2 regions of the Bradyrhizobium sp. IC4060 genome follow, and region 1 is predicted to be linked to the other one. Evidence: predicted binding sites of a transcription regulator. Region 1 holds the regulator's gene; the other holds the start of a gene.
The links. Region 1 encodes LexA, which represses DNA repair genes until DNA is damaged. Its sites were predicted from a motif close to TGTTCNNNNTGTGTTCNG; they were not measured.

Region 1 (7,427 bases):
AGCGATGGGGACTATTTCGCCTCGCTGCGGTCCTCGCTCGGGATCGGCATCTCGGATGCGCAATTCCTGGAAGGCTGGAACGCGATTTTCGCCGGCGAGATGCCTGATATCGCCGAGCTGTTGCCGCGGGCGGCGAAGCAGATGCCGCTCTATGCCTTCTCCAACACCAATCGGCCGCACGTCGACTATTTCTCGAAGGAATATGCCGGTCTGCTCGGCCATTTCCGCGAGCTGTATCTGTCCTCCAGCATCGGCCTGCGCAAACCGGATGCCGAGGCCTTCGACCATGTCGTGGCGGCGATCGGCGTGCCGGCCGAGCGCATCGTGTTCTTCGACGACCTCGCCGAGAACATCGAGGGAGCGCGGGCGCGCGGGTTGACCGCCGTGCATGTCACCTCGCCGCGTGATGTCGGGAACGCATTGAAAGCACTGGGGATCTGAGCCGCGGGAAAGCCCGGAGCGCGCTCACTTGCCGGAACAAAAACTGCTGAAAATGTGGAACCTGATCACTTTGTGCATTTTTATACAGAGTTCCGGGAACGGAATACCACCCTTCGGACTCATGAGTCCGTTGGGACTTCTACATTGGACTGATCGACGTGCTGGGCAAGACCTATCTCACCAAGCAAGCCTCTCTCCTGCTCGAATTCGCCAGAACCACCTCGGATTCTGACCTCTCCGCCAAGCTGATCAGCAAGGCCGCCGACCTAAAATCCCAGGCGGACCCGCTGCCGGACAAGGATCAGGGTCCCAAGCCGCCCGACGTCGCGGACATCAGTCCGGGCGATCCGACGGGGCGTTGAACGATGTTGGCCGTGGCGCTCGTCATTCTCGTCCTTGCCATGGCAATCCTCGTTCCGGTCTGTCTCGCCTTCCGCATCATGCCGCGGCGGAGTTGAGCCGACCTCTTCCACCCCGCGATCACGCAGGATAAATCATCCCGCGTGCTGCTTTGCCTCACGCCTGCACTCGGCTAGAACTCTCGCCGCCCATTGACTGATGTGCTCAGCAGGAGTTCGCCCGTGGCCCTGATGCCGGTTTCTGACGCGCTTGCCGCGGTGCTGGCCGGCGTCGAGCCGCTGGCTGAACAGATGGTTTGCCTCGACGAGGCCTACCATCGTGTGCTCGCCCGCGATGTCGCGGCGCGGCGCACGCAGCCGCCGGAGGCGATGTCGGCGATGGACGGCTATGCCGTACGCACGGCCGACGCGGCAAACGATTCGAGGTTGACCGTCGTCGGCGAGGTCGCGGCGGGCCGGCCGTTCGCGGGAAGCGTCGGCCCCGGCGAAGCCGTGCGGATCTTCACCGGCGGCGTCGTTCCCGACGGCGCCGATGCCGTCGTGATCCAGGAGGACACGGCTGCCGACGGCAAACATGTGACGATCAAGGAAGCCGCCATTTTCGGCCGGCACATCCGCCCTGCAGGCGTCGACTTCCGCGAAGGCGACGTGCTGCTGCGCAAGGGAATCCGCCTCACCGAGCGCGATCTCGCCCTTGCCGCCGGAATGAATCATCCGCATCTCGCCGTCATCCGCCGCCCGAGGGTTGCCGTTCTCGCCACCGGCGACGAGCTCGTGATGCCGGGCACCACGCCTGGTCGCGGCCAGATCGTCTATTCCAACGGCTATGCCCTGCATGCGCTCGCCCGCAGCGAGGGCGCCGAGACCATCGACCTCGGAATTGCCGCCGATACACTGGAGGCGACGTCCGCCGGCATCCGCCGCGCGCGCGAGAGCGGCGCCGACATCCTGATCACGACCGGCGGTGCCTCGGTCGGCGACCACGACCTGGTCCAGCAGGCGCTCAAGGGCGAAGGCATCGCGATGGCGTTCTGGAAGATCGCGATCCGGCCGGGCAAGCCGATGATGCACGGTCGGATAGGCGCGATGCGCGTGATTGGCCTGCCCGGCAATCCCGTGTCGTCCTACGTGTGCGCCTTCCTGTTCATGGTCCCCTTGATTCGCGCCCTGTCGGGCCGTTTAGCGATTCATCATCGGCGCGAGCGCGCCGTGCTGGGCCGCGATCTCGCCGCCAACGACCAGCGCGAGGACTATCTGCGTGCGCGGCTGGAGGAGCGCGACGACGGCACGCGCGTCGCCCTTCCGGTCAGCCATCAGGACTCCTCCCTTCTTGCGAATCTCGCTGCGGCACAGGTACTTCTGGTGCGCGCACCGTTCGCGCCGAAGGCCGAGGCCGGCACGCCTTGCGAGGTGCTCCGGCTGCCCGTCTGAGCCGCCCAGCCACACGCATTCCGCGAGCTTGGCCGCGTTCACCATAAATTAAGCAGTTGCGGAACACATATCGAACATATAGTGTCCGTTCATGATTTGTTTCGAGGATGTAGCGGCTTAGTGCCGGCTTCATCGTGTCGGAATCGAACGACATCAACCGGGGGACTTTGGTCGAGATGTTGACGCGCAAACAATACGAGCTTCTGCGGTTCATCAGCGAACGTCTGAAGGAAAGCGGCGTGCCGCCGTCCTTCGACGAGATGAAGGATGCGCTCGACCTGCGCTCGAAGTCAGGCATCCATCGCCTGATCACTGCGCTCGAGGAGCGCGGCTTCATTCGCCGCCTGCCCAACCGTGCCCGTGCCATCGAGGTGATCAAGCTGCCCGAGCTCCAGGCCGCCGCCGGCAATCGCCGTGGCTTCACCCCGAGCGTGATCGAGGGCAATCTCGGCAAGGTGCGCGCGAGCTCCAGCCCGCCCGCGGACGAGGGCGAGCGCCCCGTCGCGGTGCCCGTGATGGGCCGCATCGCCGCCGGCACGCCGATCGAGGCGCTGCAGACCCGCAGCCATACCATCAGCGTGCCGCCGGACATGCTCGGCTCGGGCGAGCACTACGCGCTCGAAGTGCGCGGCGATTCGATGGTCGAGGCCGGCATCCTCGACGGCGACATGGCGCTGATCCAGCGCAACGAGACCGCAAATACCGGCGACATCGTGGTGGCATTGATCGACGACGAGGAGGCCACGCTCAAGCGCTTCCGCCGCCGCGGCGCCTCGATCGCGCTCGAGCCCGCCAATGCCGCCTACGAGGTCCGCATTCTTCCGCCGAACCGCGTGAAGATCCAGGGCAAGCTGATCGGGCTTTACCGGAAGTACTGATACCGAAAGCATCCAGCGCCGCGCGCGCTTCGATCGGTATCGTCGATCCAGGATTGGAGCGGAGGTTTGTCCGCTCCGGCCGGACGGTTTCTCAGGTTCTGCGCTGACAGTCCGGTCTCTCTTCGCGCGCGACATCGCCCGTGCAGGTACGCAGCCGTTTCTGCTTCGCCCGTAGAGTTGTGCCGGCAGCGGTGATAGCGCTGGGCCGAATGCAAGGACGCGAGGTTTGTTCCTATCGAATCCGGGAAAGATAATGTGATCGCGTGCTGCAGACGCGAGCCGCAGATTTGCCCATAACCGAGCAGAGCGTTGTATGCTTCCACTCTGATAGAGGCCTGCGCCTCGAAAGAGACGCGGGTCGCTATCCCAGCATGAGGAGCACCCGATGTGTGACTACAGCCTGCATGCCGTCGCGACGCGCCCCGCCGAAGTCGGCGAGACGATCGTCACGACAACCTTCCGCGGCACCTCGACGCGCGGCTTCGCTTCCGAAGCCGATCCTTCCGTCGCGGTCTGTCTGCTCCCGGGAACGGAGCTCGCTTTCGCCGACAACGTCCGCTACGACAACCGCTGGATCTGGACGCGCACCGTGAACTCTCGCGTCGGCAAGTTCGGCAAGATCGACCCGCACATTCCCGATCGCCATCATGACGCGATCGAATTCCCCGACGGCAAATACGTGCTGGTGACGCAGCTCGTCGAAGGCCAGCGTGCGACCGTGCTGCAATTGCCGGTGACGCAGCCGGTGCCCGAGCGCGAGCACAAGCCGCAGATCGTCGCCGAGACGCGGCCGCCCACGATCACGCGCTTGCCGATCGGCTGACGCCCTGCGCCCGACGGGGCGAGGCCCGGATTGAAATTACCGTCGCCGGCCGAGGCCGGCGAGCCCGGTGAGTTTGTGTTTCAGGACATTCGATCGGCGAGCCTCCGCGCCTCGTCGCCGCACGAAGTTTGAGCCGTCCTGCCTGAATTTTGAACGTCCGCTCCGCAGCCAGATGACCGATGCTGCAATGGCTTGAGGCGGCGGACAGGCTCCATGAAGACCTTCATTCGCGTCGTTGAACTCTGGGTACCCGACCGGGCGCGCATGCGGCTGGAATTCGGCGGCGGCCTCTACGACGAAGGGCTGTCCGCGTTCAAGGCCGTCAGCGAAGAGCTGCACTTCGGATATGACGAGGGACTTCCAGGCAAGGCCTGGGCCTGTGCCCACCCCGTCATCCTCACGAAATTCGCCAACTCCTATTTCAAGCGGACCGATCAGGCCGTTGCGGCCGGCCTCACCTGTGGCGTGGCGGTGCCGGTGTTCGCGGGCGAATTCCTGCAAGCCGTGCTGGTGCTGTTCTGCGGCGACGACGAGGCGCATGTCGGCGCGATCGAGCTCTGGCACAACGATCCTGATCTCTCGCATGAGATGGGGCTCGTCGATGGCTATTACGGCACGGCGGACATGTTCGAATTCAACTCCCGCCACACCAGATTTCCGCGCGGATTCGGCCTGCCCGGACGTACATGGAAGGCGGGCCTGCCGCTGATCATCAAGGACCTGCACGACGCCAAGAGCTTCCTGCGCTGGGAGGACGCCGCCAAGGTCGGGATCAATCTCGGCGTAGGCGTGCCCTACCGAACCGGCACCGACCAGACCTGGGTCATGACATTCCTCTCCGCGCAGGCAACGCCGATTGCGCGACGCTTCGAGATCTGGGTCCCGAACGAGGACCGTTCGGCGCTGGTCTTTCGCGCCGGCGATTGCAGCGCGCAGACCGACCTCGCCGCACGCTATGCGGCGCAGTCCATCGCCAGGGGCGAAGGCAGCATTGGCGGCGCCTGGGCCGCCGGCATGCCCGCGCTCAACGACGATCTCACCCGTGACGGCTCGATCGCCGGCTCCGAAGCCTGCGCAGCCGGGCTGAGCCGAATGGTGGCCCTGCCGGTCATCGGCAACGGAGGGCTTGACGCCGTGCTGGCCTGGTATTTGTGATCCGCGTCAATCGTCGGCCTGCAAGTCGGCCTCCGATGGCGTTGCGTCCCGGTTGCGGGGCACGGCCGCCTTCGGCACGAGGCTGCCGTCGAAATCTCCCTCGCCGGCGCCGGCCGGCAGCCAGGGACGGCTTGCTCCCCTCGTCCTCACCGCCTGCACTGAAAAGCCCTCGCCGCGTCTCGTCAGAGCCAGTGCGCCCTGACTGGCAAGACGCGCCCGATCGACCACCATCGCCGCGCAATCGGGTGGCGCAGGCCGCGCCGTCACCACCAGCGCGGCGCGGCTGCAATCATCGGCCAGCGCGTCGATACGCGTCGCCAACGCGATCAGTCGTCCGTCCGCGAGCGGCGCCACGCAGCCGGTCTCGTCACACGACACCCCACTCGCCAACGAGGCGTTGCCGGCGTCGCGCGGATCGGCATCGGCAGCCAACCACTCCTTCAGCAGGAAGCTGTCCTTGCTGGCGCGGATCACCTGCAAGCGCCCATCCCCGCCCCGGACCGCGACGCTCGCGCCATCCCCGGCAATCAGGATATCGGGCTGCCGCACCGACAGTCCCCAGAGGATCGCTGCCAGCAGCACCAGGGCGCCGGACCAGCGCAAGGGCGTGCGCAACAGGCCCATCACGATGAGCCCGAGGCTCGCTGCGATCAGCGGCGCGATCCCGAAGGCGGGAATGCGGCCGACGGCGCCCGGCAGGGCCGCCACCCAGCGCGCGACCAGGACCATCCACTCGATGCCGATCCCCATCAACCACCAGAACACGCCGTCGAGCCCGAAGGGCGCCGCGAGCAGCCCCAACAGCCCGGCCGGCATCACCAGCGCCGAGACCACCGGCATGGCGCCGAGATTGGCGAGCACGCCGTATGGGGTCACGCGATGGAAGTGGAAGGCGGCGTATGGCGTGGTCGCGAGCCCCGCGATCAGCGAGGCCAGGAACAGCATCGCGATCTCCCGGCCGCCCCACAACGCGATCCGCGCCGTCGCGGAATGATCGGGCGATGCGAGCAGGTTCGGCATGCCGATCTGCACCAGCGCCACCAGCCCGAGCGTTGCCGCAAACGACATCTGGAAGCTTGGATGCACCAACGCCTCCGGCGCGACCGCAAGCACGATCAGCGCGGCAACCGCCAGCGTGCGGAAGGTGATGGCGCGGCGGTCGACCATCACTGCGATCAGCACCACCGCCGTCATGAAGAACGATCTTTGCGTCGCAACCTCCGCGCCCGACAGCAACAGGTAGAACGCGGCCGCGACCAGCGCCGCGGCGGCCGACCATTTCTTGATGGCAGAGCCGGCCGCCAGCCCCGGGATCAAGGCCAGCAGCGCGCGCACCGCGAAGAAGACGACGCCGGCGACGACCGCCATGTGATAGCCGGAGATCGACAGCACATGGCCGAGTCCCGAGACGAACATGGCATCGTTCACGGGCGCGGTGATCGCATCGCGCCGCCCCGTGAGCAGCGCCGTCGCAATCGCGCGGTTGTCGCCTTCGAGCGTTGCGCGGATGCGCGCGTCGATCGCGTCGCGCAGGCCCCGCCTCCATCGCGCTGACGCGCAGCACGAAGCGATCGGTGCGCTCGCGGATGTCGCGCGCTTCCACGAAGCCCGACAGCGACACCGAATAGAGCGGTTTTGCCAAAACGGTGTGCGCGATACGCGCGGTCTTCCAGGTCGCCACGGCAAAACCAGCCGCGACCGCCGCGAGCATGATGGCGGGCGCAAACAGCCGGCTTCGCCGGAGCAGCACCGCGCCGAGCATCAGCGCGATGGCTGTGGCGGCAACCACCCACAGCACCGGCTCATGATCGGCGGCGAAATAAAGCGCAATGCCGCCGCCGAAGGCGACCGGCACCCACGGCAACAGCCGGCCAGGCCCGGCCTCGCCCCGAGCCCATTGGCGCAGCGTCTCGATGATCGCCGGCCAGATGCCGAGGCCCGCTGGCGCCAAGCCGCCGGCCGGGGCGGCGCGGCCGACCGGCCACGTCCCGGCAACTCCCTGGGACCGTCCTGGCCGGCCCGGCTCCGCCATTCCCCTGCACCTTACGATACGCGACGGCTGCGGAGGCTACCGGACCGTGCGGCTGCACGAATAGCGGTACGGATCGGGAACAGGCGAAGAGCGCCCTACTTTTCTCCGGGCTGGCGCCCGTTGCTAGATCAGCGGCGCCTGCGAGGAGGCGTGGTGATTGACGATCTTCCACTCGCCGTCCTCGCGGATGATGACCCAGCTCATCTTGACGACGAGATCATCCCGCTCGCCCGCGAGATCGAACGTGATGGTCGCGGCCATGTTGATCAGATCAGGGCCGGCCTGCGCGGCGTGCACATCGGAGAACG
Region 2 (7,427 bases), on a different contig from region 1:
CCGGCGGCAACGGGACGGCGCGGCGCGCTGCTGACGGGTCCGGAGGAGCCGAAGTCGCCGCCCGGCTCGTCGCCGAAGCTGCCACCTCCGCCGCCGCCACCGCGGCCGTCCAGCATCGTCAGCGTTGAGTTGAAGCCCTGCAGCACGACCTCGGTCGAGTATTTCTCGACGCCGCTCTGGTCGGTGTACTTGCGGGTCTGGAGCGCGCCTTCGATGTAAACCTTTGCGCCCTTCTTCAGATACTGTTCGACGATCTTGCAAAGCGGCTCAGAGAAGATCACGACGCGATGCCACTCGGTCTTCTCCTTGCGCTCGCCGGTGTTCTTGTCGCGCCAGGTCTCCGAGGTCGCGATGCTCAAATTCGCGATCGGCCGCCCGTCCTGGGTGCGGCGGATTTCGGGATCCTTGCCGAGATTTCCAACCAGAATGACCTTGTTGACGCTTCCCGCCATCGCCGCTCTCCACTCCGAATGCCACTGAATTTCAAAAGGGCGAATCCGCTGCCCGCGTTCCTCTGCGCCCGCTAGGGCGACCCTATACGCTTGCGGGCACCGATCAGCCTGCCACCCCCAAGGTTATCCCCACATATAGCATCGCGCGCACGTTTGTTCCAGATTTGTTCTTCGGCACGAGCGAGCGGAAATTTCCCGCATGTCCTCTCATGCCACAAAAAAGGACAGCCCTCGAATGGAACCTTTTTGGGTTCCCGAGTATGGCAAAAACCATTTAACATTCATCAAGTTGGAACCCATTCAATCAATCCGCAAGTGTGGCATTCCGGAGACGGACTCTGCCCTTTCCTTAGGCTACCTTTGCCTTGGAATTGATTCATATGGGTGTCGCGTCTGATCAGCCGCTTCGGGGACTTTCATGAAGCGGACGAAACTTGGGGAGACTGCAATGAATAAGATTCTTTTCGGCGTAATCAGTGCAATGGCATTGGGGCTGTCGGCTCCGGCAAGCGCGGCGGATATGGCTGCGCGTCCCTACACCAAGGCTCCGGCCCCGGCGGTCGCCGCGGTTTACGACTGGAGCGGCTTCTACATCGGCGTCAACGGCGGCGGCGGCACGAGCCGCAAGTGCTGGGACTTCGTGACCCCGGTCACGGGCGTTCTGGTGGCTGAAGGCTGTCACGATGCGACCGGCGGCACGGTCGGTGGTCAGATCGGCTACCGCTGGCAGTCGGCCAATTGGGTGTTCGGCCTCGAGGGCCAGGGCAACTGGGCTGACTTCTCGGGGGACAACGTCAGCCTCCTCTTCCCTGGAAGCGCTTTGGTCACCGGTGATCGTAACCGCTCTCACATCGATGCTTTTGGCCTGATCACGGGCCAGGTCGGTTACGCCTGGAACAACGTGCTGCTCTATGTGAAGGGCGGCGCCGCCGTAGTCGGGGACAAGTACGACGTCTATGCCGCGCCTGGCACGCCGGGCGCCGGCACGCTGCTGGCGTCGGCTCGCGAGACCCGCTGGGGCGGCACCGTTGGCGCCGGCCTGGAATTCGGATTTGCTCCGAACTGGACGCTCGGCGTCGAGTACAACCACATCTTCCTCGGCGACCGCACGATCGCCTTCACGACGCCTGCGGGCGTTGCCTTCGGGAGCGATCGCATCAGTCAGGACGTCGACATGGGTCTAGTCCGCCTGAATTATCGCTTCGGCGGCCCGTTGGTCGCGAGGTACTGATATCCCACCTATCGTGAGCGAAACGAAGGGCCGGCCCCAGCGCCGGCCTTTTTTTTTGCAGCACGACGGCTGGATGTAAATAAGTCAGCAACCATCACCTTTTCCGCTGTTGTGGCTTTTCGGAGACACAACTTGCGGCTTTGGTGGTGTAAAGACGGCGTCAGTTGGGCCGTTTGAGTCCGCTGCCCTTCCGCCACGGAAGGCAACAACAGAAACTGGGACTGGGATTAAGTTGAAAATGAAGAAGGTTTTGTTGGCTTCGGCCTGTGTATTCGCCCTTGCGGCCCCCGCTTCGGCTGCTGATCTGGCAGCCCGCCCCTACACCAAGGCCCCCGCGCCTGTGGCCTCGGTCTACAACTGGACCGGCTTTTACCTGGGTATCGTCGGTGGCGGCGCCTGGGAAAACAGCTCCGATGATCCGCGCATGCAGGGCGGTTTCGTCGGCGGCACCGTTGGCTACAACTGGCAGACCTCCAACGTCGTGTTCGGCATCGAAGCTGATGGCGCGTGGGCTGACGTAAACGCCTCGGCGACCGGTCTTGTTGATTTTGGTGGCGCCCTCGTTCCCACGACGGTCAGTTCGCGTATCGACGCGCTCGGCACCGTGCGTGGTCGCATCGGCTGGCTCGCTTCCCCGAGCGTCCTGCTGTACGCCACGGGTGGTTACGCCTGGATCAACAACAAGATCAGCGTCAGCGCGCCCCCTGTTCTGAGCCTCTCGGAGAGCCAGTTCCATTCGGGCTGGACGGTCGGCGCGGGCGTCGAGGCGATGTTTGCTCCGAATTGGTCGGTCAAGGGCGAGTACCTCTATCGCAGCCTGGGCGGCGAGACCTACTTCTCGGGCGTCTTCCCGGTCAACACCGGCACTCTCGACCTCCACACCGTGCAGGTCGGCGTGAACTACCACTTCGGCGGCCCGGTCGTCGCCAAGTACTGAGCTTCGTCTCTGACGCATCATCGTCACGAAAGGCCGGCCTCGCGCCGGCCTTTTTGTTTGTTGCGGCCGCCCGTTCGCTCGCGTTTTCGAAGGGGTGTGGCCGCTGGGTGACACAACCTTTGGCTTCAATGGTGTAAAAGCAATGACGTTGCTTGAGTCATAAGGTCCGCTGCTCTTCCGCTCTCCGGAAGACCGGAATGAGAAATGGAAGTGGGGAATGGATATGAAGAAGCTTTTGCTGGCTTCGGCCAGCTTGTTCGCACTCAGCGCGTTGGCACCGGCCTCGGCGGCCGATTTGGCGGCCCGCCCCTACACCAAGGCTCCGGTGGCACCGGTCGCGGTGTACAACTGGAGCGGTTTCTACCTCGGCGCCAACGCCGGCGGTGGCTGGAGCCGCAACTGTTGGGATCTCACCAGTGTCGGCCCCTTCGTGGTCGCTCCGGCGGTGGCCGAAGGTTGTCACAATGCGACCGGCGCACTCGTCGGCGGCCAGATCGGTTATCGCTGGCAGTCCGCCAACTGGGTGTTCGGTCTCGAAGCCCAGGGCGACTGGGCTGACCTGAAGGGTTCGAACATCAGCTCGCCTGCCGCGCTCGCGCCGCTGGTGAACGAGACCAGGATCGACGCCATCGGCCTCTTCACTGGCCAGGTCGGTTATGCCTGGAACAACGTGCTTTGGTACGTGAAGGGCGGCGCTGCCGTCACTCACAACAAGTACACTGGCAGTTTTGGCGGCGTTACGCTCGACACCGCGAACGAAACGCGCTGGGGCGGTACCGTCGGCACCGGCATAGAATTCGGCTTCGCCCCGAACTGGTCGGTCGCTGTCGAATACAACCACCTGTTCATGGGCAGGCACAACGAGACCTTCACCTTCCTCGGCGTGACCACTCGCACCGACAGCATCAAGCAGGACGTGGACATGGCTACCGTTCGACTCAACTACACCTTCGGTGGCCCGGTGGTCGCGAAGTACTGAACTTCCCTGCCGAGGTCACATCGTCACGAAAGGCCGGCCTCGCGCCGGCCTTTTTGTTTTGGCTGGGTGCTCCGCGAGCGGTTCCGCGCGTTCCTGCTGCCAGATCCCGCCAGCACGCCAACAATCCGTTGACGATTCGCAAGTCCCACTGGAAATCCGCCGCCGTTCTTCCTACGTTCGCTGCCATACCCATCGGCGCCGATCCCGGTTCCGGGCGCAGCGCGCCTTTTTTGTTGGCGCGATCGCGCACCTTTGGGCTTCCTTGAGGGCAACTCGGATGGATGAAGTGATCAAGGCGAAGCGCCAACAACAGAACGCGGGCTCCAGCCTGCGCGCAATTACGATCCGCGGCGCGCGCGAGCACAACCTCAAGAATATCGACGTCGAGATTCCCCGCGACAAGCTGGTGGTGTTCACCGGGCTATCCGGCTCCGGCAAATCCTCGCTCGCCTTCGACACCATCTATGCCGAGGGCCAGCGCCGCTACGTCGAATCGCTGTCGGCCTATGCCCGCCAGTTCCTGGAGATGATGCAGAAGCCCGACGTCGACCAGATCGACGGCCTGTCGCCGGCGATCTCGATCGAGCAGAAGACGACGTCGAAGAACCCGCGCTCCACCGTCGGCACCGTCACCGAGATCTACGACTACATGCGCCTGCTCTGGGCCCGCGTCGGCGTGCCCTATTCGCCGGCCACGGGCCTGCCGATCGAGAGCCAGACCGTCTCGCAGATGGTCGACCGCGTGCTGGCGTTGCCCGAGGGCACCCGCCTCTATCTGCTCGCCCCCGTCGTGCGCGGCCGCAAGGGCGAGTACAGGAAGGAGCTCGCCGAATGGCTCAAGAAGGGCTTTCAGCGCGTCAAGATCGACGGCACCTTCCATGAGCTGGCGGAAGCTCCTAGCCTCGACAAGAAATTCCCGCACGATATCGACGTGGTGGTCGATCGCATCGTGGTGCGTGCCGATATCGGCCAGCGCCTCGCCGAGAGCTTTGAGACCGCGCTGAAGCTCGCCGAAGGCCTTGCCGTCGTCGAGTTCGCCGATGCGCCCGCGGCGGCTGCGCCTGCGGAGGAGAAGAAGAAGACCGCGAAAATCCACGACAAGAGCGGGCCCGAGCGCATCCTGTTCTCGGAAAAGTTCGCCTGCCCGGTCTCCGGCTTCACCATCCCCGAGATCGAGCCGCGCCTGTTCTCCTTCAACAATCCCTACGGCGCCTGCCCCGCCTGCGGCGGCCTCGGCGTCGAGCAGCATGTCGACGAAGACCTCGTCATCCCCGAGAAGGATCTGACGCTGCGCAAGGGCGCGATCGCGCCCTGGGCCAAGTCGTCGTCGCCCTATTACGTGCAGACGCTGACCGCGCTCGGCAAGCACTACAAGTTCACGCTCGACACCAAGTGGAAGGATCTGCCGAAGAAGACGCAAAACGCGATTCTCTACGGCTCGGGCGAGGACGAGATCAAGTTCTCCTACGAGGACGGGGTGCGCTCCTACGACACCAAGAAGCCGTTCGAAGGCGTCATCACCAACATCAACCGCCGCTACCGCGAGACCGAGAGCGAGTGGGCCCGCGAGGAGCTGGCGAAATATTTCCACGACGTCCCCTGCGAGGGCTGCAAGGGCTTTCGGCTCAAGCCCGAGGCGCTCTGCGTCAAGGTCGGCGGCAAGCATATCGGCGAAATCTCGGAGCTGTCCGTGAAGGGCGCCGGCGCATGGTTCGAGACCGTGCCGGAGGCGCTGAACGCGCAGCAGAACGAGATCGCGGGCCGCATCCTGAAGGAGATCCGCGAGCGCCTCACCTTCCTGCTCGACGTCGGCCTCAATTATCTGACGCTGTCCCGCTCCTCCGGCACGCTGTCCGGCGGCGAGAGCCAGCGCATCCGCCTCGCCTCGCAGATCGGCTCGGGGCTCACAGGCGTGCTCTACGTGCTGGACGAGCCTTCGATCGGCCTGCACCAGCGCGACAACGCCCGCCTGCTCGATACGCTGAAGCGGCTGCGCGACCTCGGCAACACCGTGGTCGTGGTCGAGCATGACGAGGACGCCATCCGCCTTGCCGACTACGTGCTCGACATCGGCCCAGGCGCCGGCATGCATGGCGGCAACATCGTCGCCGAAGGCACGCCCGCCGAGATCATGCGCAACCCGAAATCGCTGACCGGCAAATACCTGACCGGCGAGCTCGAGGTCGAGGTGCCGGAGCGGCGTCCGCCGAACCATCGCCGCACCATCAAAGTGGTGAACGCGCGCGGCAATAACCTCAAGAACGTCACGGCGGAAATTCCGCTCGGCCTGTTCACCTGCGTGACCGGCGTCTCTGGCGGCGGCAAGTCGACGCTGCTGATCGATACGCTCTACCGCGCCATCGCCCGCAAGCTGAACAACGCCAGCGAGGGCGCCGCCCCGCACGACCGCATCGAGGGCCTCGAGCACATCGACAAGATCATCGACATCGACCAGTCGCCGATCGGCCGCACGCCGCGCTCGAATCCGGCGACCTATACCGGCGCGTTCACGCCGATCCGCGAATGGTTCGCCGGCCTGCCGGAAGCGAAAGCACGTGGCTACGAGCCCGGCCGCTTCTCCTTCAACGTCAAGGGCGGCCGCTGCGAGGCCTGCCAGGGCGACGGCGTCATCAAGATCGAGATGCACTTCCTGCCCGATGTCTACGTCACCTGCGACGTCTGCAAGGGCAAGCGCTATAACCGCGAGACGCTGGAGGTGCTGTTCAAGGGCAAGAGCATCGCCGACGTGCTCGACATGACCGTCGAGGAAGCCGCCGAGTTCTTCAGGGCGGTGCCGCGCGTGCGCGAGACGTTCCAGACATTGCACCGCGTCGGCCTCGACTACATCCATGTCGGCCAGCAGGCGACGACGCTGTCGGGTGGCGAAGCCCAGCGCGTCAAGCTGGCAAAGGAATTGTCAAAACGCGCCACCGGCCGCACGCTCTACATCCTGGACGAGCCCACCACCGGCCTGCACTTCCATGACGTCAAGAAGCTGCTTGAAGTGCTGCACGAGCTGGTCGCGCAAGGAAACACGGTCGTCGTCATCGAGCACAATCTCGAGGTCATCAAGACCGCCGACTGGGTCATCGATCTAGGGCCCGAAGGCGGCGACGGCGGCGGCGAGATCGTGGCGTGGGGACCTCCGGAGGACATCGCAAAAGCGCCGCGGAGCTATACGGGGAAATTCCTGGCTCCGGTGCTCGAGAAGGCGCGGAAGCCGAAGCGGAGGCGAACCGCGAGCGAGGCGGCGGAGTAGATTGCGCTGCATCGAAGCCACGGGGCTGAGGGCGGATTAGCGGAGCGTAATCCGCCACTATTCGATCGGGAAAGAACCGACATGTCCGCTGGACGCGTCCAAACCTACCGCGCCTTCGCCCACAACAACGCTTGGGCGAACCATCGCCTGCTCGCCGCCTGCGCTGCGCTATCCCAGTCTGAATTCGAAGCCCCCCGCACCGGCTTCTTTCCAAGCCTGCAGCGTACGCTGAACCACATCTACATCATCGACTTCTTCTACATCGATGCGCTTGAAGGGGGCTGGCTCGGACCGGCAGCCTGGAAGAACGCGGTGCCGTACCCCTCGTTAGCCGAGCTCAAAGCTGCCCAGGCCGCAATGGACGACCGCCTGATTGCGATCTGCGATGCGCTGACAACTGAACGGCTCGACGCCTTCGTCCGGATCAACCGCGATACGAGCGTTCAAACCGAGCGCTGCGACCGGCTGCTCATGCATCTCTTCCAGCATCAAATTCATCATCGCGGACAGGCGCATGCCATGCTGTGCGAAACGGATGTCGCGCCCCCGCAGCTCGACGAGTTCTTCGC

Region 2: a site for LexA is predicted at 3,763-3,780, ahead of uvrA (excinuclease ABC subunit UvrA). Genes of this name have one in related genera too.

The regions. Positions count from the first base shown of each region.
Region 1 covers NZ_JADYVJ010000006.1:96,842-104,268, forward strand. The annotation lists gene I6F16_RS20990 (HAD family phosphatase) at 1-441, shown strand, start outside; gene I6F16_RS20995 (hypothetical protein) at 600-803, shown strand; gene glp (gephyrin-like molybdotransferase Glp) at 1,023-2,231, shown strand; gene lexA (transcriptional repressor LexA) at 2,408-3,109, shown strand; gene I6F16_RS21010 (hypothetical protein) at 3,495-3,932, shown strand; gene I6F16_RS21015 (GAF domain-containing protein) at 4,146-5,087, shown strand; partial or broken gene I6F16_RS21020 (ComEC/Rec2 family competence protein) at 5,094-6,993, opposite strand; gene I6F16_RS21025 (hypothetical protein) at 6,917-7,183, shown strand; gene I6F16_RS21030 (SgcJ/EcaC family oxidoreductase) at 7,243-7,427, opposite strand, start outside.
Region 2 covers NZ_JADYVJ010000016.1:59,905-67,331, forward strand. The annotation lists gene I6F16_RS33025 (single-stranded DNA-binding protein) at 1-452, opposite strand, end outside; gene I6F16_RS33030 (outer membrane beta-barrel protein) at 901-1,683, shown strand; gene I6F16_RS33035 (outer membrane protein) at 1,922-2,620, shown strand; gene I6F16_RS33040 (outer membrane beta-barrel protein) at 2,844-3,599, shown strand; gene uvrA (excinuclease ABC subunit UvrA) at 3,877-6,858, shown strand; gene I6F16_RS33050 (DinB family protein) at 6,940-7,427, shown strand, end outside.